DNA from 4 places in the Citrobacter enshiensis genome. Region 1 is predicted to be linked to each of the others. Evidence: predicted binding sites of a transcription regulator. Region 1 holds the regulator's gene; each other region holds the start of a gene.

The links. Region 1 encodes sigma-54, which starts transcription at its own class of promoters, with help from an activator protein. Its sites were predicted from a motif close to GTTGGCACANNTTTCGCTNT; they were not measured.
Region 2: a site for sigma-54 is predicted at 2,340-2,359, ahead of norV (anaerobic nitric oxide reductase flavorubredoxin). Genes of this name have one in related genera too.
Region 3: a site for sigma-54 is predicted at 3,853-3,872, ahead of glnA (glutamate--ammonia ligase). Genes of this name have one in related genera too.
Region 4: a site for sigma-54 is predicted at 2,167-2,186, ahead of glnK (P-II family nitrogen regulator). Genes of this name have one in related genera too.

What each region holds. Positions count from the first base shown of each region.
Region 1 covers NZ_CP119862.1:497,151-504,440, reverse strand. Annotated here, with positions in the region: gene P2W74_RS02415 (calcium/sodium antiporter) at 1-245, shown strand, start outside; gene kdsD (arabinose-5-phosphate isomerase KdsD) at 259-1,245, shown strand; gene kdsC (3-deoxy-manno-octulosonate-8-phosphatase KdsC) at 1,265-1,831, shown strand; gene lptC (LPS export ABC transporter periplasmic protein LptC) at 1,828-2,403, shown strand; gene lptA (lipopolysaccharide ABC transporter substrate-binding protein LptA) at 2,372-2,926, shown strand; gene lptB (LPS export ABC transporter ATP-binding protein) at 2,933-3,658, shown strand; gene rpoN (RNA polymerase factor sigma-54) at 3,706-5,139, shown strand; gene hpf (ribosome hibernation promoting factor) at 5,162-5,449, shown strand; gene ptsN (PTS IIA-like nitrogen regulatory protein PtsN) at 5,568-6,059, shown strand; gene rapZ (RNase adapter RapZ) at 6,105-6,959, shown strand; gene npr (PTS phosphocarrier protein NPr) at 6,956-7,228, shown strand.
Region 2 covers NZ_CP119862.1:1,058,043-1,065,332, reverse strand. Annotated here, with positions in the region: gene gutQ (arabinose-5-phosphate isomerase GutQ) at 1-704, shown strand, start outside; gene norR (nitric oxide reductase transcriptional regulator NorR) at 701-2,218, opposite strand; gene norV (anaerobic nitric oxide reductase flavorubredoxin) at 2,406-3,854, shown strand; gene norW (NADH:flavorubredoxin reductase NorW) at 3,851-4,984, shown strand; gene hypF (carbamoyltransferase HypF) at 5,060-7,290, opposite strand, start outside.
Region 3 covers NZ_CP119862.1:4,757,279-4,764,568, forward strand. Annotated here, with positions in the region: gene P2W74_RS22635 (sugar phosphate isomerase/epimerase family protein) at 1-796, opposite strand, end outside; gene P2W74_RS22640 (GntR family transcriptional regulator) at 804-1,514, opposite strand; gene typA (ribosome-dependent GTPase TypA) at 1,758-3,581, opposite strand; gene glnA (glutamate--ammonia ligase) at 3,960-5,369, shown strand; gene glnL (nitrogen regulation protein NR(II)) at 5,644-6,693, shown strand; gene glnG (nitrogen regulation protein NR(I)) at 6,705-7,290, shown strand, end outside.
Region 4 covers NZ_CP119862.1:3,585,129-3,592,418, forward strand. Annotated here, with positions in the region: gene tesB (acyl-CoA thioesterase II) at 1-380, shown strand, start outside; gene amtB (ammonium transporter AmtB) at 458-1,744, opposite strand; gene glnK (P-II family nitrogen regulator) at 1,777-2,115, opposite strand; gene P2W74_RS17215 (SmdB family multidrug efflux ABC transporter permease/ATP-binding protein) at 2,360-4,138, opposite strand; gene P2W74_RS17220 (SmdA family multidrug ABC transporter permease/ATP-binding protein) at 4,131-5,903, opposite strand; gene decR (DNA-binding transcriptional regulator DecR) at 5,948-6,406, opposite strand; gene P2W74_RS17230 (PLP-dependent cysteine synthase family protein) at 6,522-7,290, shown strand, end outside.

The DNA.
Region 1 (7,290 bases):
TCGGCGCTAATATTTTTAATATCGTTATCGTTTTAGGATTACCGGCGCTGATCGCACCGGGTGAAGTTAACCTTTTGGCCTTTGGCCGTGACTACGGCGTCATGCTGCTGGTCAGCATTATTTTTGCATTACTCTGCTGGCATCGTTCACGCCGAATTGGTCGGGGCGCGGGCGTGTTGTTGACTGGCGGTTTTATCATATGGCTGGCGATGCTGTACTGGATATCGCCACTTCTCGTTGGGTAACTGGAAACGGATTATGTCTCACTTAGAGTTGCAACCGGGTTTTGACTTTCAGCTAGCAGGCAAAGAAGTCCTGGAAATTGAACGTGAAGGCCTGGCCGAGTTAGGCCAGTACATCAACCAGAACTTCACCCTTGCGTGTGAAAAAATGTTCTGGTGCTCGGGCAAAGTCGTCGTGATGGGGATGGGCAAATCAGGCCACATTGGGCGCAAAATGGCGGCAACATTTGCCAGCACTGGCACGCCGTCATTTTTTGTTCATCCTGGTGAAGCAGCCCACGGCGATCTCGGCATGGTGTCGCCGCAGGATGTGGTTATTGCCATTTCAAACTCCGGCGAATCGAGTGAGATCACGGCGTTGATTCCCGTACTCAAGCGCCTGCATGTCCCGCTCATCTGTATTACCAGCCGACCAGAAAGCAGCATGGCACGTGCCGCAGATGTGCATCTGTGTGTTAAAGTGCCCCGGGAAGCCTGCCCTCTGGGTCTGGCGCCAACCAGCAGCACCACTGCCACATTGGTGATGGGGGACGCGCTTGCCGTCGCCTTACTAAAAGCCCGCGGATTCACCGCAGAAGACTTCGCGTTATCCCATCCGGGTGGGGCACTTGGACGTAAACTTTTGCTACGCGTTAACGATATCATGCATACGGGTGACGAAATCCCGCATGTGAAAAAGAACGCCAGCCTGCGTGATGCGCTGTTGGAAATCACGCGTAAGAATCTTGGGATGACCGTCATTTGCGATGACGATATGAAGATTAACGGTATCTTCACGGATGGTGATTTACGCCGCGTCTTTGATATGGGCGGTGATGTTCGCCAGTTAGGGATTGCCGATGTTATGACGCCTGGGGGCATTCGCGTACGTCCAGGTATTCTCGCCGTTGATGCTCTGAATTTGATGCAATCCCGCCATATTACCTCGGTGTTGGTTGCCGATGGCGACCAGTTACTCGGTGTGTTACATATGCATGATCTCCTGCGTGCAGGCGTAGTGTAGAAACTCAAGGATAATAAAAATGAGTAAAGCAGGTGCGTCGCTTGCGACCTGTTATGGACCCGTCAGCACCCAGGTCATCGCCAGGGCGGAAAACATCCGTCTTCTCATCCTCGATGTGGATGGCGTACTGTCTGACGGTCTGATTTATATGGGCAATAACGGTGAAGAGCTGAAGGCCTTCAACGTCCGTGATGGCTACGGTATTCGTTGCGCACTCACTTCCGGTATTGAGGTTGCCATTATTACCGGACGAAAAGCTAAACTTGTAGAAGATCGCTGTGCCACACTTGGGATCACGCATCTTTATCAGGGTCAGTCAGACAAGCTGGTCGCGTTTGCCGATCTGCTGAATAAACTGGGCGTGGCGTCAGAAAACGTCGCCTATGTCGGCGATGATCTTATCGACTGGCCGGTGATGGAAAAAGTGGGGCTGAGCGTTGCCGTGGCGGACGCTCACCCATTGTTGATTCCACGTGCCGATTACGTGACACGCATTGACGGAGGTCGCGGCGCCGTGCGGGAAGTTTGCGATTTATTACTGTTGGCACAGGGCAAACTGGATGAGGCCAAAGGGCAATCGATATGAGTAAAACCAGACGTTGGGTTATCATTGTGCTGTCGTTGGCCATTCTGGTGCTTATCGGTATCAATCTGGTCGATAAAGACGATGCGCCCCAGGTTGTCGTGAATAACAGCGACCCAACTTATAAAAGTGAGCATACGGATACCGTCGTATACAGTCCTGAAGGGGCGCTGAACTATCGCCTCATCGCTCAACATGTTGAATACTATTCAGATCAGGCGGTTTCGTGGTTTACCCGACCCGTGTTAACCACCTTTGATAAGGATAAAATCCCGACATGGTCGATTAAGGCCGACAAAGCCAAGTTGACCGATGACCGGATGCTGTATCTCTACGGCCACGTTGAAGTCAACGCGTTGGTGCCTGACTCTCAACTACGCAGAATTACGACCGATAACGCGAAGATCAATCTGGTAACGCAGGATGTTACCTCTGACGATCTCGTGACGTTATACGGAACAACATTTAACTCCAGCGGACTGAAAATGCGCGGCAACTTACGCAGCAAGAACGCCGAGCTGATTGAAAAGGTTAGAACCTCCTATGAAATTCCAAAAAAACAAACTCAGCCTTAATCTTGTGCTTGCCAGCTCACTTCTGGCCGCCAGCATTCCTGCGTTCGCCGTCACGGGCGATACCGAGCAGCCGATTCATATTGAATCGGACCAGCAGTCCCTGGACATGCAGGGCAATGTCGTCACCTTCACCGGTAACGTCATTGTCACCCAGGGCACCATCAAAATTAATGCTGATAAAGTGGTCGTTACCCGTCCGGGCGGTGAAGATGGCAAAGAAGTGATTGATGGCTTCGGCAACCCTGCCACCTTCTATCAGATGCAGGACAACGGTAAGCCGGTTAAAGGCCACGCCTCGAAAATGCATTATGAGCTGGCGAAAGATTTCGTCATCCTCACCGGAAACGCCTACCTGGAGCAGCTCGACAGCAACATTACCGGCGACAAAATCACCTATCTGGTGAAAGAGCAAAAAATGCAGGCCTTTAGTGAAAAAGGCAAACGTGTGACCACGGTTCTGGTTCCGTCGCAGCTGCAAGACAAAAACAAAGGCCAGGCCCCGGCACAGAAGAAGGGTAACTAATTCGTTATGGCAACATTAACTGCAAAGAATCTTGCAAAGGCCTATAAGGGCCGCCGGGTGGTGGAAGATGTCAGTCTGACCGTCAACTCCGGGGAAATCGTGGGTCTTCTCGGCCCAAACGGTGCGGGTAAAACCACGACCTTTTATATGGTTGTGGGCATCGTGCCGCGTGATGCAGGCAACATCATTATTGATGACGAAGATATCAGCCTGCTGCCGCTGCATGCGCGTGCGCGCCGCGGTATCGGGTATCTGCCGCAGGAAGCCTCCATTTTCCGTCGCCTGAGTGTATTTGATAACCTGATGGCGGTGTTGCAAATCCGTGACGATCTGTCGAGCGAACAGCGCGACGACAGAGCCAATGAGCTGATGGAAGAATTTCATATCGAGCACCTGCGTGACAGCCTGGGCCAGTCGCTCTCCGGCGGTGAACGCCGTCGTGTGGAAATCGCCCGTGCGCTGGCGGCCAACCCTAAATTTATCCTGCTGGATGAACCTTTTGCGGGTGTTGACCCCATTTCCGTTATCGATATTAAACGCATCATTGAGCATCTGCGCGACAGCGGGCTCGGCGTATTGATCACCGACCATAACGTCCGTGAAACGCTGGCGGTCTGCGAACGCGCTTATATCGTGAGTCAGGGACACCTAATCGCACACGGTACGCCGACAGAAATCCTGCAAGATGAGCACGTTAAACGTGTATACCTTGGGGAAGACTTCAGACTCTGATAGGGTAGAAGATTGCGACGTCATAGCGGGAGAGAATCACTCTGAACATGAAGCAAGGTTTGCAACTCAGGCTCAGCCAACAACTGGCCATGACGCCTCAACTACAACAGGCTATCCGTCTGTTGCAGTTGTCCACGCTGGAACTTCAGCAAGAACTTCAGCAAGCGCTGGAAAGTAATCCACTGCTCGAGCAAACCGATCTTCACGAAGAAATCGACACCCAGGAAACTCAGGACAGCGAAACCCTGGACACCGCAGACGCACTCGAACAAAAAGAGATGCCGGAAGAGCTGCCGCTTGATGCCAGTTGGGATGAAATCTACACCGCAGGAACGCCGTCCGGCACCAGCGGCGACTATATCGACGATGAGCTGCCGGTCTATCAGGGTGAAACCACGCAGTCGCTACAGGATTACCTGATGTGGCAGGTGGAACTTACGCCGTTCTCGGACACTGACCGGGCGATCGCTACGTCGATCGTCGATGCGGTAGACGAAACCGGCTATCTCACCGTCTCGCTGGATGACATCCTCGAGAGCATGGGTGACGAAGAGATTGACCTTGATGAAGTTGAAGCCGTGCTTAAACGCATTCAGCGTTTTGATCCTGTCGGCGTGGCAGCAAAAGATCTTCGCGACTGTTTGCTGATCCAACTCTCGCAATTCGACACCGCGACGCCCTGGCTGCAAGAGGCTCGCCTGATCATCAGCGATCACCTTGATCTGCTGGCCAATCACGATTTTCGCTCATTGATGCGCGTCACTCGCCTGAAGGAAGAGGTGCTCAAAGAAGCGGTCAATCTTATTCAGTCGCTCGATCCCAGACCCGGACAGTCGATCCAGACAGGCGAGCCTGAATACGTGATCCCTGATGTGCTGGTCCGTAAACATAACGATCGCTGGACGGTGGAACTGAACAGCGACAGCATTCCTCGTTTGCAGATCAATCAGCACTATGCCGCCATGTGCAATGGCGCGCGTAACGACGCGGACAGCCAGTTTATCCGTAGCAATCTTCAGGATGCGAAGTGGTTAATCAAAAGTCTGGAAAGCCGTAACGATACATTGCTGCGCGTCAGCCGCTGTATCGTTGAGCAGCAACAAGCCTTTTTTGAGCAAGGCGAAGAGTTTATGAAACCGATGGTGCTGGCGGATATCGCCCAGGCCGTCGAAATGCATGAGTCGACAATTTCCCGAGTGACGACGCAAAAGTATCTGCACAGTCCGCGCGGAATTTTTGAACTGAAATATTTCTTTTCCAGCCACGTCAATACCGAAGGCGGCGGCGAAGCCTCGTCCACGGCGATACGAGCGCTGGTGAAGAAGTTAATTGCTGCGGAAAACCCCGCGAAACCACTGAGCGACAGCAAGTTAACCTCTATGCTGTCAGAACAAGGTATCATGGTAGCGCGCCGTACCGTTGCGAAGTACCGAGAGTCTTTATCCATTCCGCCGTCTAACCAGCGCAAACAACTGGTTTGACCCAACCGATAAGGAAGACACTATGCAGCTCAACATCACTGGAAATAACGTCGAAATTACTGAAGCTTTGCGTGAGTTTATTTCAAGCAAGTTCGCTAAGCTTGAACAGTATTTTGACCGGATTAATCAGGTCTACATTGTGTTGAAAGTGGAGAAAGTGACCCACACCTCGGATGCGACACTGCATGTGAACGGCGGCGAGATTCATGCCAGTGCCGAAGGTCAGGATATGTATGCCGCTATTGACGGATTGATTGATAAACTGGCCCGGCAATTAACGAAACATAAAGATAAACTGAAACAACACTAATTGTCCGGGCAGTTAACGGGTGCAGGACGGCCTGTTGTGAAGCACAACAGGCCATTTGTACAGTTAGCGCTCCGAATCTGACCCGTCAGTTGGATGGGGCAGGTTCTTAGGTGAAATTATGATAAATAACGATTCGACTCTACAACTGAGCAGTGTACTTAACCAGGAATGTACGCGCAGTGGCGTCCACTGCCAAAGCAAAAAACGCGCGCTGGAAATCATCAGCGAACTGGCGGCAAAACAGCTCAGCCTGCCCTCTCAGGTGGTGTTTGAAGCCATTCTGACGCGTGAGAAAATGGGCAGTACAGGGATTGGTAACGGCATTGCAATCCCGCACGGGAAGCTGGAAGAAGATACGTTACGCGCTGTCGGCGTGTTCGTACAACTCGAAACGCCTATTGCTTTCGACGCTATAGATAATCAGCCTGTCGATCTGCTTTTCGCCCTGCTTGTTCCCGCCGACCAAACCAAAACGCATTTGCATACGCTATCTCTGGTGGCGAAACGTCTGGCGGATAAAACTATCTGCCGCCGCCTGCGTTCAGCCCAAAGTGACGAAGAACTTTATAAAATCATCACTGACACCGAAGGTGGACAGGATGAAGCATAACAACCCAATGGCATCCCTTTTTGTCGTTGTGAGGAGAAACGGTACATGGTACTGATGATCGTCAGCGGTCGTTCAGGGTCAGGTAAGTCTGTCGCCCTGCGAGCGCTGGAAGATATGGGTTTTTACTGCGTGGATAACCTTCCCGTAGTGCTGTTGCCCGATCTGGCCCGAACACTGGCCGATCGCCAGATTTCTGCGGCCGTCAGCATCGATGTGCGCAACATGCCGGAATCGCCGGAGATTTTCGAGCAGGCAATGAATAACCTGCCGGATGCCTTCTCCCCTCAGTTGTTGTTTCTCGATGCCGATCGCAACACGCTGATTCGCCGTTACAGCGACACGCGCCGCCTGCACCCGCTGTCCAGCAAGAATCTGTCGCTGGAAAGCGCCATTGATGAAGAAAGTGATTTGCTGGAACCCTTGCGTTCCCGTGCAGATCTGATCGTTGATACGTCCGAAATGTCCGTGCATGAACTGGCAGAGATGTTGCGAACTCGCCTGCTGGGTAAACGTGAACGCGAACTGACGATGGTCTTCGAGTCTTTCGGCTTCAAGCACGGTATTCCGATTGATGCGGATTATGTGTTCGATGTGCGCTTCCTGCCTAACCCGCACTGGGACCCGAAACTGCGCCCAATGACGGGCCTGGATAAGCCGGTCGCCGCATTCCTCGACAGGCACACAGAAGTACACAATTTTATTTATCAGACTCGCAGCTATCTTGAGCTATGGTTACCGATGCTGGAGACAAACAACCGCAGCTACCTCACCGTAGCCATTGGTTGTACTGGCGGGAAACACCGTTCGGTGTATATTGCAGAGCAGCTGGCAGACTACTTCCGTTCTCGCGGCAAGAACGTACAGTCACGCCATCGTACGCTGGAAAAACGCAAAACATGACCGTGAAGCAAACTGTTGAAGTCACGAATAAGCTGGGTATGCACGCCCGGCCAGCAATGAAACTCTTTGAATTAATGCAGGGTTTTGAAGCTGAAGTATTGTTACGCAATGATGAAGGGACTGAGGCTGAAGCAAACAGCGTGATTGCGCTACTGATGCTGGACTCAGCCAAAGGGCGCCAAATCGAAATCGAAGCCACCGGCCCCCAGGAAGTGGAAGCGTTGGCGGCTGTCATCGCGTTGTTCAATTCAGGGTTCGACGAAGACTAAGCGGCGTTCCTCTGCTATAGCGTCATATCCCCCGAGAAACACCGTCCAGCCCGGCATGCGTA
Region 2 (7,290 bases), 560 kb from region 1:
AAAGCCGTGACGTTATGCTGTTTATCTCCTATTCCGGCGGCGCGAAAGAGCTGGATCTCATCATTCCGCGCCTCGAAGACAAATCGGTCGCCCTGCTGGCGATGACCGGGAAACCCACCTCCCCGCTGGGTCTGGCGGCGAAAGCCGTGCTGGATATCTCCGTCGAACGTGAAGCCTGCCCGATGCATCTGGCGCCAACCTCCAGTACGGTAAATACCCTGATGATGGGTGATGCGCTGGCGATGGCCGTAATGCAGGCGCGCGGTTTTAACGAGGAAGACTTCGCCCGCTCTCACCCGGCTGGCGCACTGGGCGCACGTTTGTTGAATAACGTGCATCATCTGATGCGCCGCGACGATGCGGTGCCTCAGGTTCAGCTTGCCACCAGCGTGATGGACGCGATGCTGGAATTGAGCCGTACCGGGCTGGGTCTGGTCGCGGTCTGTGACGATGAAGCCTATGTGAAAGGCGTATTTACCGACGGCGACCTGCGTCGCTGGTTAGTGGGCGGCGGTGCGCTCACCACGCCAGTCAGTAACGCGATGACTCACAATGGCGTCACGCTACAGGCACAAAGCCGCGCCATTGACGCCAAAGAGATCCTGATGAAGCGCAAAATTACCGCCGCCCCGGTGGTGGATGAAAACGGTAAACTCACCGGCGCGATTAACCTGCAGGATTTTTATCAGGCAGGCATTCTCTAATCTTTGAGTCCCAGACGCTTCGCCAGTCGGTGCAGGTTGGCGACGTCTGTTTCAAGCGCCCGCGCGCTGGCCGCCCAATTGTGGTTATTTTGCGCCAGCGCCCGGCGGATAATCTCCCGCTGAAAACGCTCCGTCGCCTCCCGCAAATTGTGATTGAGCGGCAATTCTGTCGTCGGTTCCGGCTGAGGTACAGCCGACGCGTCCTGTAATGCAAAATGCGTGGCTTCCAGCAGCACTTCATTCCCTGCTTTCGTTGCCCTCGCCAGCACCACGGCACGATGGATCGCATGTTCCAGTTCGCGCACGTTCCCAGGCCAGCCATAGTGCAACAGGTGACTGCGCGCGGCGGGACTCAACACCACGCGCGAAAGTCCCAACCGCAGCCGACACTGCTCGCAAAAATAGCCTGCCAGCAGCACCACATCCTCACCGCGCTCGCGCAGAGGCGGCACGGAAAGCGGGAAAACGCTCAAACGGTGAAACAGGTCGGCCCTGAAACGCCCGGCCAGGACTTCTTCACGCAGGCAACGGTTGGTCGCCGCCAGTACGCGTACATCAACGCGCAGACTACGATCGTCGCCGACACGCTGAATATCGCCGTACTGCAAAACACGCAGCAGCTTGGCCTGCAGCGCTAATGACAGTTCACCAATCTCATCCAGGAACAGGGTGCCGTTATCGGCCATTTCGAACTTACCGCTGCGGTTGCTGATGGCTCCGGTAAACGCCCCTTTGACATGGCCAAACAGTTCACTCTCCGCCACGCTTTCCGGCAGCGCGGCGCAGTTGAGATAGACCAGCGGATTCACCGCCCGCGGCGAGCCTTCATGGATGGCTTTTGCCACCAACTCTTTACCGGTTCCCGTTTCGCCGCTGATCAGCACGTTGAGGTCAGAGCCCGCCACAATCTCTATCTCTTTTTTTAACTGCATCATGGTGGGTGAAAGGCCAATCATCTGCGTCTCTTTCACCGGCTCAAACGCGGAGGATGAACCCGGCAGCATATTCTGGCTTTCCAGTTGTTCAATCAGCAGCGCATTACTCAGCGCCCCGGACGCCAGCGCGGCAATCAGACGCAGTTCTTCATCACTGAAAACATCAAACTGGTCCGGCGCCATGCCGTCGAGCGTCAGCGCGCCAATCAGGTTCTGTCCGGCGAACAGCGGCAGGCCAATACAGGCGTGTACCTTCAGGCTCTCTTGCCCTGGAATCAATCCGTCATAGGGGTCGGGTAAATCGCTGTCGGCCGGGAAGCGCACCACGTCCCCGGCGCGGGCGATGGCCTCCAGGCGCGGATGCCCTTCCAGCGTAAAGCGTCTGCCGAGCACATCGCGCGCCAGGCCATCAATCGCCAGCGGGATAAACTGGCGCGCCTCGTAGCGCAACAATGCGGAGGCATCACATTCCAGCACCTGCCGCAGCGTCGTGATCAGGCGCTGAAATCTGTCCTGATGGCCGATACCGCGTTGTAATTCAATGGCGATGCTCGCCAGTACATCAACGGAAAAACGCATAACACCCTCATTGTCATTTTGACCATTCATACTGTCATAGTGACCATTTAATGAATAGTCATTTTGACTACCAATTTATGAGTATTATTTTAAAAACAGTTTAAAATCATAATGTTAAAAAGTTGGCACACAACCTGCAATCAGAAAGACATCTTTTGGGGAAAACACTGAATTCATTGAGGTTGCTATGTCTATTCTGGTTAAAAATAACATCCATTGGGTTGGCCAACGTGACTGGGAAGTCCGTGATTTTCACGGGACTGAATATAAAACGCTGCGCGGCAGCAGCTACAACAGCTATCTCATCCGTGAAGAAAAAAATGTGCTGATCGACACCGTCGACCATAAGTTCAGCCGTGAATTCGTGCAAAACCTGCGCAGTGAAATTGACCTCGCAGACATTGATTACATCATCATCAACCACGCAGAAGAGGACCACGCCGGTGCGCTGACCGAGCTGATGATGCAGATCCCCGATACGCCTATCTACTGCACCGCGAATGCCATTGATTCTATCACCGGCCATCATCATCATCCGGAGTGGAATTTCAACGTGGTGAAAACCGGCGACGCACTGGATATCGGCAACGGCAAACAGCTGATCTTCGTTGAAACCCCGATGCTGCACTGGCCGGACAGCATGATGACCTATATGACCGGCGATGCGGTTCTGTTCAGTAATGACGCCTTCGGTCAGCACTATTGCGATGAACGTCTGTTTAATGACGAAGTGGATCAGACCGAACTGTTCGAACAGTGCCAGCGTTACTATGCCAACATTCTGACCCCATTCAGCCGCCTGGTGACGCCAAAAATCACCGAAATCCTCGGTTTTAATCTGCCGGTCGATATGATTGCCACCTCCCACGGCGTGGTCTGGCGCGACAACCCAACGCAGATTGTTGAGATGTACCTGAAATGGGCGGCGGATTATCAGGAAGACCGCATCACTCTTTTCTACGACACCATGTCGAACAATACCCGCATGATGGCGGACGCCATCGCTCAGGGGATTAACGAAGTGGACCCAAACGTGGCGGTGAAAATCTTTAACGTCGCCCGCAGCGATAAAAACGAAATTCTGACCAACGTTTTCCGCTCCAAAGGCGTGCTGGTCGGCACCTCCACGATGAACAACGTGATGATGCCGAAAATCGCTGGCCTGGTCGAAGAGATGACCGGCCTGCGTTTTCGCAACAAACGCGCCAGCGCCTTTGGATCTCACGGCTGGAGCGGCGGCGCGGTTGACCGTCTCTCTACCCGCTTGCAGGATGCCGGTTTTGAAATGTCATTGAGCCTGAAAGCCAAATGGCGCCCGGATCTGGATGCGCTGGAACTGTGCCGTCAGCATGGTCGTGAGATTGCGCGTCAGTGGGCACTCGCTCCGCTGCCGGAAACCCATGTCACAGCGACCGCCAAAGAGGAAGCGTGCGTCTGTGCTGCCGCAGCGGCAGCCGACCTCGGCCCCTGCATGCAATGCAGCGTCTGCCAGTGGATTTACGATCCCGCCAAAGGCGAACCCCTGCAGGATGTCGCTCCGGGAACACCGTGGAGCGACGTTCCGGACAACTTCCTCTGCCCGGAATGTTCATTGGGTAAAGAGGTCTTCGACGTACTGGCAACGGAGGCAAAATGAGCCACGGAATTGTCATTATTGGTTCGGGCTTCGCCGCCCGCCAGTTAGTCAAAAACATCCGTAAACAGGATGCTGATATCCCGTTAACCCTGATTGCGGCTGACAGCATGGATGAATATAACAAGCCCGACCTCAGCCACGTTATCAGCCAGGCACAGCGCGCTGACGACCTCACCCGCCAGTCGGCGGGTGAGTTTGCCGAACAGTTTACTTTACGCCTGTTCCCGCATACCTGGGTCACCGACATTGATGCCGATGCCCATGTGGTGAAAAGTCAGAACATGCAGTGGCGATACGACAAGCTGGTGCTGGCGACCGGGGCTTCAGCCTTTGTCCCTCCTGTTACCGGGCGTGAGTTAATGCTCACTCTGAACAGTCAGCAGGAGTACCGCGCGTGTGAAACGCAACTGCGCGACGCGCACCGGGTGTTGATTGTCGGCGGCGGTCTGATCGGCAGCGAGCTGGCGATGGATTTCTGCCGGGCGGGCAAAGCCGTGACGTTGATTGATAACGCCGCCTGCATTCTGGCTTCACTGATGCCGCCGGAAGTGAGCAGTCGCTTACAGCATCGTCTTACCGATATGGGCGTGCATCTGTTGCTGAAATCACAGCTTCAGGGGCTGGAGAAAACGGCGTCCGGTATTCGTGCCACGTTCGATCGTCAGCGCAGTGTTGAGGTCGACGTGGTGATCGCCGCTACCGGTTTGCGTCCGGAAACGGCGCTGGGGCGTCGCGCCGGTTTAACTCTCAATCGCGGCATTTGCGTGGACAGCTACCTGCAAACCAGTCATCCGGATATTTATGCCCTCGGTGACTGCGCGGAAATCAATGGTCAGGTACTGCCCTTCCTGCAGCCGATTCAGCTCAGCGCGATGTACCTGGCGAAAAACCTGCTCGGCGGCAACGTTCCGCTGAAGCTGCCCGCCATGCTCGTGAAAATCAAAACACCGGAATTGCCGTTACATCTGGCCGGGGAAACCCAGCGTCGGGATCTGAACTGGCACATCGCCGCAGAAGCCGACGGAATGGTTGCCAGAGGGATGAACGACGAAGGCCAGTTGCGCGCCTTCGTCGTCAGTGAAGACAGAATGAAGGAGGCTTTCGCCCTGTTGAAAACGCTGCCGGTGTAAATGACGTTGTGCCGGATGGCGGCTATGCCTTATCCGGCCCACGACATATGGCGCTTTGTAGCGCCGGATAAGATGCTACGCGTCGCCATCCGGCATATCACAATTGTTCAGCCAGCGCGCTGCGGCAATCACCCCCTGCCCCAGCGAAAGCCCGCCATCGCCCGCCGGTAATTGCTGCGGGAACAACAGCGTAAAATCAGCAAGATAAAAGGCCAGCCGCGACGACAGCAAGCGGTTATGCATCACCCCACCGCTGAATACCAGCGTCGTAATCCCGCGCGATGCGGCTTGTTCACGCATCATGGCGGCAAACCCTCGCGCCAGCGCATCGTGAAAAGCCCACGCGCGTTCACCGGGCGTTGCCTGCCAGTTCAGCCACTGGTGCCAGAAGGTCGCCAGATCCAGTTGATTTCCGATCAATGGCATCGTCACCGGATGTTCAACGCCCTGACACTGTGAAGCCAATGCTTCCAGCGTACAGGCCGCTTCCCCTTCATAGCTCAGCGACGCTGGCGCACAGCCTAACGCGGCGGCAACGGCATCAAACAGACGCCCACATGACGAGGCCAGCGGTGCATTAATCCCGCGCTCAATCGCCCGCGCCAGCACACTCCAGTTCTGTCGCTGCACGTCGGCGGTTTCCGGATAGCGCTGCCAGTCCGGCACAAAACGCAGACACTGCGCTAACAGATTACGCCAGGGTTGCTTCGCGGCAAGATCGCCACCGGCAAGCGCCACGGCGGGCAGTCCACCAAGATGCTCACATTCACGATAATTAACCCGTAAACACTCGCCACCCCACAGCGCGCCGTTTTCGCCCATCCCGATGCCGTCCAGCGTCAGGGCGATCACATCGCCGCCGTTCAGCGACCAACCATGTTCGGCCAGGCACGACGCCGCGTGGGCATGATGGTGCAACACAATCTCAGTCGGCAGATTCATCTCACTCGCCCATTGGCTGGAGACGTACCCCGGATGCGCATCGCAGACAATGCGTTGCGGCGTAAAGTCATAAATGCTCTGGATCAGGCGCAGCGCATCACGCCACTGAGTCTGAATACCCTCATCGCTGAGATCGCCCAGATGCTGGCTCAGCACCGCCTGCTCGCCGCGCACCAGGCAGAAGGTATTTTTGAGATCGGCCCCCAGGCAAAGCATCGGTGGCACGTTGCGAAAACCCGGCGGTAACGCCAGCGCGTCCGGCACATAACCCCGTGAACGGCGCAGCATTTCGCCACTATCACGCACCACGGAATCATCCATCCGCTGCACGATGTCGCGATTATGCAACAGGAAGCCGTCGGCAATCGCCTGCAAATCGTCCAGCGCCTGTGCGTTGGTAATGGCGGGAGGTTTACCACTCAGATTGCCGGAGGTCATCACCAACGGGCAGTTCATCTCCTGCAACAGCAGATGCTGTAGCGGATTGGCGGGCAGCATCACGCCGACTTCCGCAAGCCCGGGCGCAATGCCGTCGCAGAGCGAATCAACGTACTGTTTATCCACCAGCACAATCGGGGCGGCGGGTGTGGTCAACAGACGGCGTGCCGCTTCCGGCAGACCTTTTTCTGTCGGCAACATCACCGCCAGCGGTTTTGCCGGACGATGCTTACGCGCCCGCAGCATGGCTACCGCATCGCTGTTGCGCGCATCGCAGGCCAGGTGAAAACCACCAATCCCTTTGATGGCAACAATACCCCCGGCTTTCAGCATCGCCACCGCCGCCTGCAACGCCTCTTCTTTTTCTGCCTGCACATCGGCAGAGCACCACGCAAGATGCGGCCCGCACGCCGGACACGCGACAGGCTGCGCGTGGAAGCGACGGTCATACGGGTCGCGGTACTCCTTGTCGCATTGCGGACAGAGCGGAAACGACGCCATCACGGTAAACGGGCGGTCGTACGGCATGGCGCGAATAATGGTGAAGCGTGGGCCACAGTGGGTACAGTTGATAAAGGGGTAACGGTAGCGCCGCTCGCCAGGGGTACGCATTTCGGTCAGACAGGCGGGGCAAGTGGCGGCATCCGGGACGATCTGCGTGTTCATCGTCCCCCCCGCACTTTGGCGAATGGCGAAGTCAGCAGGCCGCTGCGACCAGACAAATGGCTCACTCTCAACGCTGTCGATACGCGCCAGCGGCGGACAATGCTGATGCAGTTCAGCGATAAACGTGGTGGGCTCTTCCAGCAGGCGAACGACGACGCCATCGCCGTCATTACAGACATCGCCGTGCAGTTGCAGTTGCTGCGCCAGTTGCCAGACAAAGGGGCGAAACCCGACGCCCTGCACTTTACCGCGAATACGCA
Region 3 (7,290 bases), 660 kb from region 1:
AACGAAATGCCGGGGCATAATAATCAACTTCTTCTTCCAGGCCATAGGCCATAACCTGAGGTTTTTCATCACCTAAACAGATCAGTTTTGTTAGCAATGCTTTGAACGGCATATCGCCCTGACCAGAGATACAGGCTTTATGACCCAGTCCACCTTCTTCATTAACGATCAGCGCATCTTTAATATGCACCTGAGTAATATACGGTGCCATTGCGTCCAGTGCGTCGAGGGGATGCTCATTAGCATTAATCATATTGGCAAAGTCAAACAGCAGAGAGAGTGACTCCATTTCACTTTGCTTAATTAATGAGGCCAGCTCATGGCTTTTCAGATCTTCATGCTGTTCAAGTGTGAAGGTTAAGCCGCTGTTCTGGTAAGTGTCACGAATATAGGCGATATCTTTGGCGATAATCGACATGACCTCCTGCAGATTACCTTCATAGCGCGGATAAAAACGGACGGATGACGCACCTGTTTTTAATGCAATAGCGGCAACCTGATCAATGGCTTTTTTATCTGAGGCACTGGTCTCAATATGAACATCAAGATTCAGCTGACGCGCTTTATCACCAAAAGCAGAAAGTTCGCTGTCATTCATGTTTTCGAGTGAATAGCGTTCCCCATCCAGAACATGAATTTTTACACCACGTAACTGGTTCGCATGCGCGATATCCAATAAGTCATTCGGCAAAATTCGCTCAAGTCGCATATTCAGATGATAAGCATATGCATGAAGATAAAGGGGAAGGTTGTCTACACGCGCCAGAATTTTTTCTGCATTATTCATTGTGACCATAATACACCTACAAGTTAATAAAGAGATCAACAGCCTCAAATCGCCAGTATTCAAGGTCTATTTGTACGATATTCCCATCGCGGTCAGCCCGATGCTTTTCAATAAGAATGGCTGGCATCCCGGCGGAGCCGCCAATAAATTTACTGATATCGCCAGGCATGCGAACCGGTTTGAAAACCAGCTTCTTTACCACCGTTTCTTTTTTATAGACTTGTTCCCACACGGTAGAAAAAGATTGGTTTTCAAGCTGATCAATAAAACCTGGAGCCACTACGGGATTAATAAACGTTTCATGGTAGAAAACTTTATGCCCTTCCAGTGCGCCCCACCCCGTCACCCGATACAGCTCGTCGGATGCGGTGACGGTTGTCAAAGGAGCAACCATCTCTGGAAAATCGGAAATACGGCTTTTCTCAGTAAATCCCCATGACGGTTCCCTGCCCTGTTCAAGCGCAGCACGCTGAAAGCTCGCCGATAATTCCGGGCTGTAATTGAAGCGTGGCTGGGTGACGAACCATCCTTTACGATCCTTACGGAATATTTTGGATTCAGCCTCAAGATTTAACAGCGCCTGGCGTAGCGTCATACGCTTAATACCCAGCAGCTCACCTAATTCCCGCTCAGAAGGCAGCTTTCCACCTGACGTGGTGATCCCATCTTTTAACCAACGGTCCAGCTTCTCTTTCGCATTTTCAACGGTCGACTGATTGCTCGTCATTGTTTAACCCATTTGGTTTAAACCAGTGAAAGTATCATACGCTGACGCTAAAAAAGAAAGCAAACAGCGCCGACATGCTTTGAAGATAAATGTGACAAAGCTCTCTTAAGGCAAGAATACGGGCGTTTGGCAGGGGAAGAGAGACGAGAAGAAACAGCGTCGGTGAGGTCGCTGTGCGGCCAGCAAGATCCAAAAAAAAACCCCGCCACGAAGGCAGGGTCTTATCGTAGAAAGAAGCGTTAATTACTCTTCTTTCGCGCCGCGCATTGCGCGTTTACGATCGTTTTCAGTCAGGTGACGTTTACGGATACGGATGGAAGTTGGGGTAACTTCTACCAGTTCGTCATCATCGATGAATTCCAGAGCCTGCTCCAGAGTCATTTTCTGAGCTGGGACCAGCGTGGTTGCTTCGTCAGTACCGGAAGCACGCATGTTGGTCAGTTTCTTACCGGTCAGGCAGTTTACAGTCAGGTCGTTAGAACGACTGTGAATACCGATGATCTGGCCTTCGTAAACTTCTGCACCGTGACCCAGGAACAGCTTACCGCGATCCTGCAGGCTGAACAGTGCGAACGCAACCGCTTTACCCTGACCGTTGGAGATCAGCACGCCGTTCTGACGCTGGCCAACATCGCCCGCACGAACATCGTCGTAATGGCTGAAGGTGGAGTACAGCAGACCGGTACCGGAGGTCATGGTCATGAATTCTGAACGGAAGCCGATCAGACCACGGCTTGGGATCACGTAGTCAAGACGTACGCGGCCTTTGCCATCTGGATTCATGTTTTTCAGGTCGCCTTTACGCTCACCCAGAGCCTGCATGACAGAACCCTGATGCTGCTCTTCGACGTCCAGCGTTACGTTTTCGAACGGCTCTTGTTTACGGCCGTCGATTTCGCGGAAGATAACTTTCGGACGGGAAACCGCCATTTCGAAACCTTCACGACGCATGTTTTCGATAAGAACGGACAGGTGCAGCTCACCACGACCAGATACACGGAACGCATCCGCATCCGGCGTTTCTTCAACGCGCAGTGCCACGTTGTGCACCAGCTCTTTGTTCAGGCGGTCAAGGATCTGACGAGAGGTAACGTACTTACCTTCTTTACCACAGAACGGAGAGGTGTTTACGCAGAAGAACATGGTTACGGTCGGTTCATCAACGGACAGCGCCGGCAGCGCTTCAACATTCTGCGTATCGCAGATGGTATCAGAGATGTTCAGCTCGCCGAGACCGGTGATCGCGATGATATCGCCCGCTTCTGCAACGTCACTCTCGATACGTTCCAGACCCAGATGGGTCAGAACTTTACCGACTTTACCGTTGCGGGTTTTGCCTGCGCTATCAATGATAGTGATCTGCTGGTTCGGTTTAACTTTACCGCGCTTGATACGACCGATGCCGATAACACCAACGTAGTTGTTGTAGTCCAGCTGAGAGATTTGCATCTGCAGCGGGCCATCAAGGTCAACGTTCGGTGCAGGTACGCGATCGACGATGGTCTGATACAGCGGAGTCATATCTTCAGCCATATCTTCGTGATCCAGACCCGCGATACCGTTCAGCGCAGAAGCGTAAACGATAGGGAAGTCCAGCTGTTCGTCAGTTGCATCAAGGTTAACGAACAGGTCGAATACCTGATCAACAACCCAGTCAGGACGTGCGCCCGGACGGTCAACTTTGTTGATAACAACAATAGGCTTCAGGCCATGAGCAAAGGCTTTTTTGGTCACGAAGCGCGTCTGCGGCATCGGACCATCCATTGCATCAACGACCAACAGCACGGAGTCTACCATGGACATTACACGTTCAACTTCACCACCGAAGTCGGCGTGCCCTGGGGTATCAACGATGTTGATACGGTAGTCATTCCATTTGATAGCGGTGTTTTTCGCGAGGATGGTAATCCCACGCTCTTTCTCCAAATCGTTGGAGTCCATCACACGCTCTTGGGTTTCGGCACGCGCATCAAACGTACCGGATTGCTGCAGCAGCTTGTCGACCAGGGTAGTTTTACCATGGTCAACGTGCGCGATGATGGCGATGTTACGCAAATTTTCGATCACAACTTTGCCTCGGGCATTAGGAATAGCGCGTTATTGTACACGGATTAATCGCACTACAAAACAGGATCACAAACATCCTCCGCAAACAAGTATTGCAGAGTTTCTTTGTGATCGCTTTCACGGAGCGTTAAAAGGGTTACTCATTGCTCATTGCACCAACATGGTGCTTAATGTTCACATTGAAGCACTATATTGGTGCAGCGTGCTCACCATGGTGCAGCCCTTTTGCACGATGGTGCGCATGATAACGCCTTTTAGGGGCAATTTAAAAGTTGGCACAGATTTCGCTTTATATTTTTTACGGCGACACGGCCAATTTTTGCAGAATTGCAGACCTCGTTACCACGACGACAATGACCAATCCGGGAGAGTTAAAGTATGTCCGCTGAACACGTATTGACGATGCTGAACGAGCACGAAGTGAAGTTTGTTGATTTGCGCTTCACCGATACCAAAGGTAAAGAACAGCACGTCACTATTCCTGCTCATCAGGTAAATGCCGAATTCTTCGAAGAAGGCAAAATGTTTGACGGCTCCTCCATCGGCGGCTGGAAAGGCATTAACGAATCTGACATGGTTCTGATGCCAGATGCGTCCACTGCGCTCATCGACCCGTTCTTTGAAGATTCTACCCTGATTATCCGTTGTGATATCCTGGAACCTGGCACGCTGCAGGGCTATGACCGCGACCCGCGCTCCATCGCCAAACGTGCTGAAGAATATCTGCGCGCTACCGGCATCGCAGACACCGTTCTGTTCGGGCCAGAGCCAGAATTCTTCCTGTTTGATGACATTCGTTTCGGCGCATCCATCTCCGGTTCCCACGTGGCCATCGACGATATCGAAGGCGCATGGAACTCCTCCACCAAATATGAAGGTGGTAACAAAGGTCACCGTCCTGGCGTGAAAGGCGGTTACTTCCCGGTTCCTCCGGTAGACTCTTCTCAGGACATTCGTTCCACCATGTGTCTGATCATGGAAGAGATGGGTCTGGTTGTCGAAGCACATCACCACGAAGTAGCGACCGCAGGCCAGAACGAAATCGCAACCCGCTTTAACACCATGACCAAAAAAGCGGACGAAATTCAGATCTACAAATATGTGGTTCACAACGTTGCGCACCGCTTCGGTAAAACCGCAACCTTTATGCCAAAACCGATGTTTGGCGATAACGGTTCCGGTATGCACTGCCACATGTCTCTGTCCAAGAACGGCGTAAACCTGTTCTCTGGCGACAAATATGCCGGTCTGTCTGAGCAGGCGCTGTTCTACATCGGCGGCGTAATCAAACACGCTAAAGCGATCAACGCCCTGGCAAACCCGACCACCAACTCCTACAAGCGTCTGGTCCCGGGTTATGAAGCACCGGTCATGCTGGCTTACTCTGCCCGTAACCGTTCTGCCTCTATCCGTATTCCGGTGGTTGCTTCTCCGAAAGCGCGTCGTATCGAAGTGCGCTTCCCGGATCCGGCAGCTAACCCGTACCTGTGCTTTGCTGCCCTGCTGATGGCGGGTCTTGACGGTATTAAGAACAAGATCCACCCGGGCGAAGCGATGGACAAAAACCTGTATGACCTGCCGCCGGAAGAAGCGAAAGAGATCCCACAGGTTGCTGGCTCTCTGGAAGAAGCACTGAAAGAACTGGATCTGGACCGCGAGTTCCTGACCGCAGGCGGCGTGTTCACCGACGAAGCGATCGATGCGTACATTACGCTGCGTCGTGAAGAAGATGACCGCGTGCGCATGACGCCACACCCGGTAGAGTTTGAACTGTACTACAGCGTTTAACCGTATCTTAAAAATTCGACGAATTTCGCGTTGCGGCAAGGCGGCAACTGAGCAAATCCCCAGGAGCATAGATAGCTATGTGACTGGGGTGAGCGAAGGTAGCTAACGTAGCTGCGGTGTGAAAGGCGTCAGGCGTTTTTTAGTTGCCGTGGAAACTTTTAGCCCATCCCCGGATGGGCTTTTTTCTCCACCAGCCACCTGACTTTACGCGCTTTTTATCAGTAAAAAGCTATAATGCACTAAATTGGTGCAAACTTTTCCAGGAGACTGCTGAATGGCAACTGGCATGCTGCCCGATGCTGGGCAGATCCTTAATTCTTTAATCAATAGCATCTTACTTGTCGATGACGAGTTGGCGGTGCATTACGCCAATCCCGCCGCGCAGCAGTTGCTCGCCCAAAGTTCCCGCAAACTGTTTGGCACACCGTTACCTGAACTGCTGAGTTACTTTTCATTAAACATCGGTCTGATGCGAGAGAGCCTGCTAGCGGGCCAGGGCTTTACAGACAACGAAGTCACACTGGTGATAGATAGTCACTCACATATCCTCTCCGTGACCGCACAAAGGCTGCCAGATGGCCTTATCCTGCTGGAAATGGCGCCGATGGATAACCAACGCCGTTTGAGCCAGGAACAGCTGCAGCATGCTCAACAAATTGCTGCCCGCGATCTGGTGCGTGGTCTGGCGCATGAAATTAAAAATCCGCTTGGCGGTTTACGCGGCGCGGCGCAGTTACTGAGCAAGGCGCTTCCCGATCCGGCGTTGACGGAGTACACCAAAGTCATTATCGAGCAGGCGGACAGACTGCGTAATCTGGTTGACCGCCTGCTGGGGCCACAACATCCGGGCATGCACATCAACGAAAGTATTCATAAGGTCGCAGAACGTGTGGTGGCGCTGGTTTCAATGGAGCTGCCAGAAAACGTGACGCTGATTCGTGATTACGATCCGAGTCTGCCGGAGCTACCGCACGACCCGGACCAAATCGAGCAGGTGCTGCTGAATATCGTGCGCAACGCCCTCCAGGCGCTGGGGCCGAACGGTGGCGAAATTATTCTGCGTACCCGCACTGCTTTCCAGCTAACCCTGCACGGAATGCGTTATCGCCTGGCGGCGCGTATTGACGTAGAAGACAACGGTCCGGGCATTCCTTCCCATTTGCAGGACACGTTGTTTTACCCCATGGTGAGCGGTCGCGAAGGTGGTACCGGGCTGGGTCTGTCCATCGCCCGTAATTTGATTGATCAACATTCCGGCAAAATTGAATTTACCAGTTGGCCGGGTCATACCGAGTTCTCGGTTTACCTGCCTATCAGGAAATAAAGGTGACGTTTATGCAACGAGGAATAGTCTGGGTAGTCGATGACGATAGTTCCATCCGTTGGGTGCTTGAACGTGCGCTCGCCGGGGCAGGGCTGAACTGCACCACGTTTGAAAGCGGTCACGAGGTACTGGACGCGCTGGCAAGCAAAACGCCAGATGTTCTGCTGTCTGATATCCGTATGCCGGGAATGGACGGTCTGGCGCTGTTAAAACAGATTAAGCAACGCCACTCTATGCTGCCGGTCATCATTATGACGGCCCATTCCGATCTGGACGCTGCCGTCAGTGCTTATCAGCAGGGCGCATTTGATTACCTGCCAAAACCTTTTGATATTGACGAAGCAGTCGCGCTGGTTGAGCGTGCTATCAGCCACTATCAGGAACAGCAGCAACCCCGGAATATCCAGAACAACGGCCCGACCACCGATATCATTGGTGAAGCCCCTGCTATGCAGGATGTATTTCGTATTATTGGCCGGTTGTCTCGCTCTTCAATCAGCGTGCTGATCAACGGCGAATCCGGCACTGGCAAAGAGCTGGTTGCCCATGCGCTGCATCGCCACAGCCCGCGTGTCAAAGCGCCGTTTATTGCCCTGA
Region 4 (7,290 bases), 1.8 Mb from region 1:
GCCCGGTCGAATTTCATAATCCGCTAAAAGGCCATGTTTCGGAGCCAACACGTCAGGTCTGGATCCGCGCAAACGGCACGATGCCGGACAGCCTCCGCGCGCATCAGTATTTGCTGGGCTATGCCTCCGATCTTAATTTCCTGCCCGTGGCGTTGCAGCCTTACGGTATTGGTTTTCTCGAAAAAGGGATCCAGATTGCCACCATCGATCATTCCATGTGGTTCCATCGTCCTTTCAATATGAATGAATGGCTGCTGTACAGCGTAGAGAGCACCTCTGCCTCCAGCGCCCGCGGCTTTGTGCGCGGTGAGTTTTACACGCAGGACGGCGTGTTGGTTGCGTCTACCGTGCAGGAAGGGGTCATGCGTAATCACAATTGAAAAAAGCCGGATGGCGCTGACGCTTATCCGGCTTTTTGTAGGCCCGGTATGGCGACAGCGCCACCGGGCAATCTGCGTTACGCGTTATAGGCATTCTCGCCGTGGCTGTTCACATCCAGTCCTTCGCGCTCTTGTTCTTCCGGTACGCGCAGCCCCACGGTTAAATCCGCCAGTTTGTAACCGATAAACGCGACCACGCCGGACCAGAGGATTGTAATGCCGATACTTTCTAACTGCACCAGCACCTGATGTCCCATCGTGACGCCTTCGGCAAAGCCCACGCCGCCGAGCGAGCGAGAGGCGAAGACCCCGGTCAGGATACACCCAACGATGCCGCATACGCCGTGAACGCCGAACACATCGCAAGGATCATCAACGCGCAGCAGCCGTTTAAGCATTGTCACGCCCCATAATCCTGCCAGCCCCGCCACAACGCCAATAATTAACGCGCCGCCGACCCCGATGTAGCCACAGGCAGGCGTAACCCCAACCAGACCGGCAATGGCGCCAGAACAGGCCCCCAGCAGAGACGGTTTACCGCGTAGCGCCCATTCGCCAAATATCCATCCGAGGATCGCCGCCGCCGTTGCAACCACGGTGTTGACGAAAGCCAGCGCCGCGATCTCGTTCGCCGCACTGGCGGAACCGGCGTTAAAACCGAACCAGCCAACATACAGGATCGCCGTACCGGTAAAGACCATCGGCAGGTTATGTGGTTTAAACGCCTCTTTGCCAAAACCGACGCGCTTGCCAATCAGATAAGCCCCAACCAGACCGGCAATCGCCGCGTTAATATGCACCACGGTACCGCCCGCGAAATCCAGCGCGCCATGCGATGCCAGCAAACCGCCGCCCCACACCATGTGCGCAATAGGAATGTAGGAAAGCGTCAGCCAGACCACCACGAAAATCAGCACCGCTGAAAAACGAATCCGCTCAGCCAATGCCCCCACGATCAGCCCAACGGTGATACAGGCGAACGAGCCCTGAAACGCAACGTGAATATACTGATAGAAACTGCCCATCACCGCCGTCAGTTCAATATTCTTCAGCATCGTCCAGTGGAAGTTACCGAAGAAATTGTTACCTTCACCAAAGGCCAGCGAATAGCCGTAAACAACCCATAAAATACAGACCAGCGCGAACGTCACGGTGACCTGGGTGAGCATTGACAGCACGTTCTTTCCACGAATCAAACCGCCGTAGAACAGGGCAATGCCGGGGATCGTCATGAACAGCACCAGCGCGGTACAAATCATCATAAAGGCATTATCGGCTTTGTCGGCGACCGCAGGAGCCGCCATCGCCAGACCTGGCAGCAGCGCCAGTGAAGCCAGGCCCGTTTTCATCGTTGCTATCTTCATTTTTTCGTTCCTATCACTGTGTAGCCTGAAAGTTACAGTGCCGCTTCGTCGGCTTCACCGGTACGAATACGAATAACGCGTTGCAACTCAGCGACGAAAATTTTGCCGTCGCCAATTTTTCCGGTCCATGCCGACTTGCTGATGATATCGATCACCTCCTCAAGCTGATCGTCAGCGATGGCCACATCAATTTTTACCTTTGGTAGAAAGTTGACGCTGTATTCCGCGCCGCGGTACAGCTCGGCATGCCCTTTCTGACGCCCGAAACCTTTCACTTCGGTGACCGTCAACCCCTGAATGCCTATGGAAGACAACGCTTCACGAACGTCTTCCAGTTTGAACGGTTTGATTACCACGGTAACCAGTTTCATAGATCCCCTCCTGTCAGAAATGGGTAATAACTGCAGCGACACGAGAGAACTATTGCAAGGGGTGTGCCACATTGAGAAATGCGCCAATCCGGCACGCAATTGCACAAAAAACAGGCAACAAAACAGGAGGAGAGAAATGTGAAGTGCGTCGGAAGCGAAGCGGGAAACGAAAAACGCACCATGCCAGTGCATGATGCGTTTCATTTTTGCACCGCCCGCGGGAGTGGCGGGCAACGCTGGTGCATCAGGCGGTAAGCGATTCCTCGCGCGCGCTGGCGGCCAGCTCTTCCCCGGCTAACTGTAATTGATACATTTGCCAGTAACGCCCCTGCGCTGCCAGCAATTGTTGATGGGTGCCACGTTCAACCGCCTGACCGCGATGCAGCACCAGAATGGTGTCAGCCTCGACGATCGTCGACAACCGGTGCGCAATCACCACCAGCGTGGTGTGCTCACGAACGGCCGCCAGCGCCTGCTGAATCGCTTGTTCGGTCCCCGAGTCGATGCTGGCCGTCGCTTCATCCAGGATCAGCACCTGCGGCGTCTCAACCAGCACGCGCGCCAGCGCCAGGAGTTGCTTTTGCCCCACCGACAAGGTGTTTCCCTGCTCGCCCAGACGCGTATGGATACCGTCGCTCAGGCCGCGCGCCAGTTCCGCCAGTTGGACGGTTTCCAGCGCCTGCCAGACGCGCGCTTCCGAGATATCGCGGCCCAGCGTGACGTTTGCCAGGAAAGTATCTGCCATCACCACCGGATCCTGCTGCACCATCGCCACGCCCTGACGCAGAACGCTGTGACCCAACGTAGAGAGGGGCCGCCCGTCCAGGCGAATCTCGCCCTGAGTCAGCGGATAGTAGCCCATCAACAGGCTGGCGAGCGTACTCTTACCGCTCCCGGTATGCCCGACCAATGCCACAAAACCGCGGGAAGGCACTGACAGGCTGACATCCTGCAGCACCAGATTATTGTCACGGTAGGAGAAAGAAACATGATCCACGTCGATTCGCCCGCTTCGCAGCGGTCTGTTATCTTCACCATAACGTTGGCGAGGGCCATCCATCAGTTCAAAAACGCGCTCACCTGCCACAACCGCCTGCTGCAACATGGATTGTTGCGTCGTCAGTTCAATCAACGGCTCGTTCAGCCGCCCGAGGTAGCTGATAAACGCATATAACACCCCGACTTCGATGGTTCCCGCCGAGGTGAAGCTGAACAACATCAGCAGCCCACACAGAATCAGCGCCGAGAAAAGACTCAGCAACGGGCGCAGTAAAAAACCATCCAGCCTCAGAGTCTGCATTCGCGCCATGTAGTGCGAACGGCTGGCTTCTCCCATGCGTTCCCCGAAGCGCGCCTGTTGGCGAAACTGCTGAATGACGCTCATGCCGTTGATAACTTCATTGAAACCGTCATTGATATCCGCCAGATACGCTCTCACACGGCGTACGATCGGCGTGCTGTAACGCTGGTAAATCACCATCACCACCAGCACGGCAGGGAAAATCGCCATCGCCACCAACGCCATGCGCCAGTCCAGGCTGAACATCGCCACTAACATCGCGCCAATCAACGCGGCGCTGCGCAACACCGTCGCCACCACCGTAACGTAAAGGTCGCGGATCACTTCGGTATCATTGGTCACCCGGGAGATCAACTGCCCGACAGGCTGGGTATCAAACTCGCTCAACGGCTGACGGAGCGCAGCATCCATCACGTCGGTCCGCAGTTGTTGTACGACGCCAACGGCGGCCTGATTAAACAACAGCGACTGCGCATAATGCAGCCCGGCCGCCAGCAGCTGTAAGCCAATGTAGGCCGCGATCAACCCCGCCACCATTGCCAACGGCAGATTGTTTTTCGCCACCAGATGGTCAATGAAATAGCTGATAAGCAGCGGTCCACTCACTTCCGCCACCGCGGCGACCCAGAGCATGACTACCGCAATGGAAAGCGGTTTTCGCCACGGAGAACCGTACGCCAGCAGCCTTTTCAACGTTGGCCATAACTGTCCAAAACTACGCATTCGCCGCCTCCTCTGGCATTTCAGGAGCGTCAGTCAGCGCGGCCTCTAACTGCTGATAGCGGTACATGTCGCGATACCAGCCGGATTGCAGGACCAAATCGTCATGCTCGCCTCGCTGAGCAATGTGCCCATGCTGCATCACGATAATTTCGCTGGCTTCCGTCAAGGCTGACAAGCGGTGCGCGCTAATGATCACCGTACGCCCTTCTCCCCACTGGCGCAGGTTATGTAAAATCTGATGTTCCGTACGGCCATCCACGGCCGACAGGGCGTCATCCAGAATCAGGATCTCCGCATTGAGCAACAACGCACGGGCAATGGAAATACGCTGTTTTTGCCCGCCGGAAAGCATGACCCCGCGTTCGCCGACCTCGGTGTCGTAACCCTGTGGCAGACGTAAAATATCCTCATGAACGCTGGCTAAACGTGCAACATGTTCAATTTCGTCCTGCGTCGCGTTTGGGCGCCCCAGCGCAATGTTGTTGGCGACCGTATCTGAAAACAGAAACGGTGTCTGGCTGACGACAGCCAGTCGGCTACGCCAGCTATCCAGTTGTAAATGCGTTAGCGGAATACCGTGAAAACGAATATCGCCTTGCGTGACGTCAAAATGACGCTGGATCAACGAAAGTACCGTGCTTTTCCCGGCACCGGTAGGTCCACAAATCCCCAGCATTTGGCCGGGCTTGAGGTGAAAATGGACCTCACCCAGCGCAGAATGCGCCGCCTGCGGATAACGAAACTCGCTAATCGCCGCCGTCAGTTCACCGCGCCCTTCCGGTACGGGCTCTGCGCCGTCATTCACCACCGGTGCTTCTGCCAGCATGGCGCGAATTCGACTGTAGGCGGCGCTGCCTCGCTCAACGATATTAAACATCCACGCCAGCGCCAGCATCGGCCAGATCATCAGGCCGAGGTACATCATGAAGCTGGTCAGTTGTCCGAGCGTTAATGCGCCATGGACTACCATCCAACTGCCACCGCCAATCGCCAGCAGATTTGCCATACCAATGGCAATATAAATCGTCGGATCAAATCGGGCGTCGATACGGGCGACCCGCAGGTTTTTCTTGCCGGTATCCGCCGCGTCGGCCGCAAAAAGCGCCGACTGTCGGTCCTCCAGACCAAACGCTTTGATCATCCGAATGCTGGTCAGGCTCTCCTGGGTCCGATTGTTAAGGCTGGAAAATGCCGCCTGCGCAAGTTTGAAACGCTCGTGTAGCCGATCGCCGTAGCGCTTAATCATGAGCGCCATAATTGGCATCGGTAACAAGGCAAACAGCGTCAGCTGCCAACTGATTTGCGTGGACATCACAATCAATACGGCACAGCCCATGACCAATGAGTCCACCAGCGTTAACACCCCTTCCCCGGCGGCAAACACCACGCGGTCCACGTCATTGGTGGCGCGCGCCATTAAATCCCCGGTGCGATGTCGTAGATAAAATTCAGGATGCTGACGACTGAGTTGACGGTAATAATCTTCACGCAACTCCACGGCCAGTTGATAAGACGCCCCAAACAGCAGAACGCGCCAGACGTAACGTAATAGATAGACCACGGCGGCAATCAGCGCGATGGTTCCCACCCACATCAACACCTGCTGAGGGGTAAAGCGTTGTGCGCTTACGCCATCCACAACAATGCCGACCACCTTGGGCGGGATCAGTTGCAGGATAGCAATGATGATAAGCAGGGCAACAGCACCGAGATAGCGACGCCACTCCCGGCGAAAGTACCAGCTTAATTGAACAAATAATCGCACGTATTCTGTCCTGACATGATTTCCGGCAATCAGCGCCGGGAGAATTATTCAATGGGTAGAGCGGTAGTGTATTTAATCTGTTCCATCGCAAAGCTGGATGTGACATCTGACAGTCCGGGAACACTGTTCACCAGGCGTTTGTAGAAGTCGTCATAGCGTTTCATATCCGCCACCTGGACCCGCATCAGATAGTCGTATTCACCCGCCATGCGCCAAAAACCCAGAACTTCCGGCATCCCGGTGACTTCGGTCACGAATCGACAGTACCATTCGCTGCTGTGATGCTGCGTTTTTATCAGCACAAAGGCCGTTAAGCCCAGCCCCAATTTTTCGGGGTCCAGCAACGCGACTTTTCCTATCAGAACGCCGTCATCTTCCAGGCGTTTTAGTCGTTTCCAGCAGGGTGTGGTGGTCAGATTAACGGCATCGGCCAGAGCCTGCAAAGAGAGGGTACAGTCCTGCTGCAGCAAGGCGAGCAGCTTACGGTCAATTTTATCTAACATGCCCACCTCACAGAGAAGAATTTTCTCTCTACATTCTATTTTAAAGGTTAAATGGCAACAATTTTTTCCGTGCTTTTCGCTAATCTGGGCACAAAATGACAAATGGAAAACACCGATGAATAACGCCTGGGTTAAAAACGCCATCAATGAAATTAACGCTGACTACCAGCGTTCAGCAGATACGCATCTCATCCGGCTGTCGCTGCCTGCGTTTCCGGGGATTCAGCTCTATCTGAAAGATGAAAGTACGCACCCCACCGGCAGTCTGAAACATCGGCTGGCGCGTTCACTGTTCCTGTACGGACTGTGCAACGGCTGGATCAAAGAAGGCACCCCAATCATTGAATCATCATCGGGTTCAACAGCGGTTTCCGAGGCTTATTTCGCTCGCCTTCTGGGCCTGCCCTTTATCGCCGTCATGCCTTCCTGTACGGCAAAACGCAAAGTCGAACAAATAGAGTTTTACGGCGGTCGCTGCCATTTTGTACAAAGCGCCTGCGAGATTTACGCCGCCTCAGAGCAACTGGCGCGTGAACTGAACGGTCACTATATGGATCAGTTCACCTATGCTGAACGCGCTACCGACTGGCGCGGGAATAACAACATTGCCGACAGTATTTTTCGCCAGATGCAGTGCGAGCCAAACCCGGTACCCAGACACATTGTCATGAGCGCAGGCACTGGCGGGACCTCTGCCACCATTGGCCGCTACATTCGCTGCCAGGGCTACGACACCCGTCTGATGGTCGTTGACCCGGAAAACTCGGTCTTTTTACCCTACTGGCAGGAACGTGATGCCACATTGCGCAGTGCGGTCGGCAGCAAAATCGAAGGTATCGGCCGTCCACGTGTGGAGCCGTCTTTCATTCCGGATGTGGTGGATG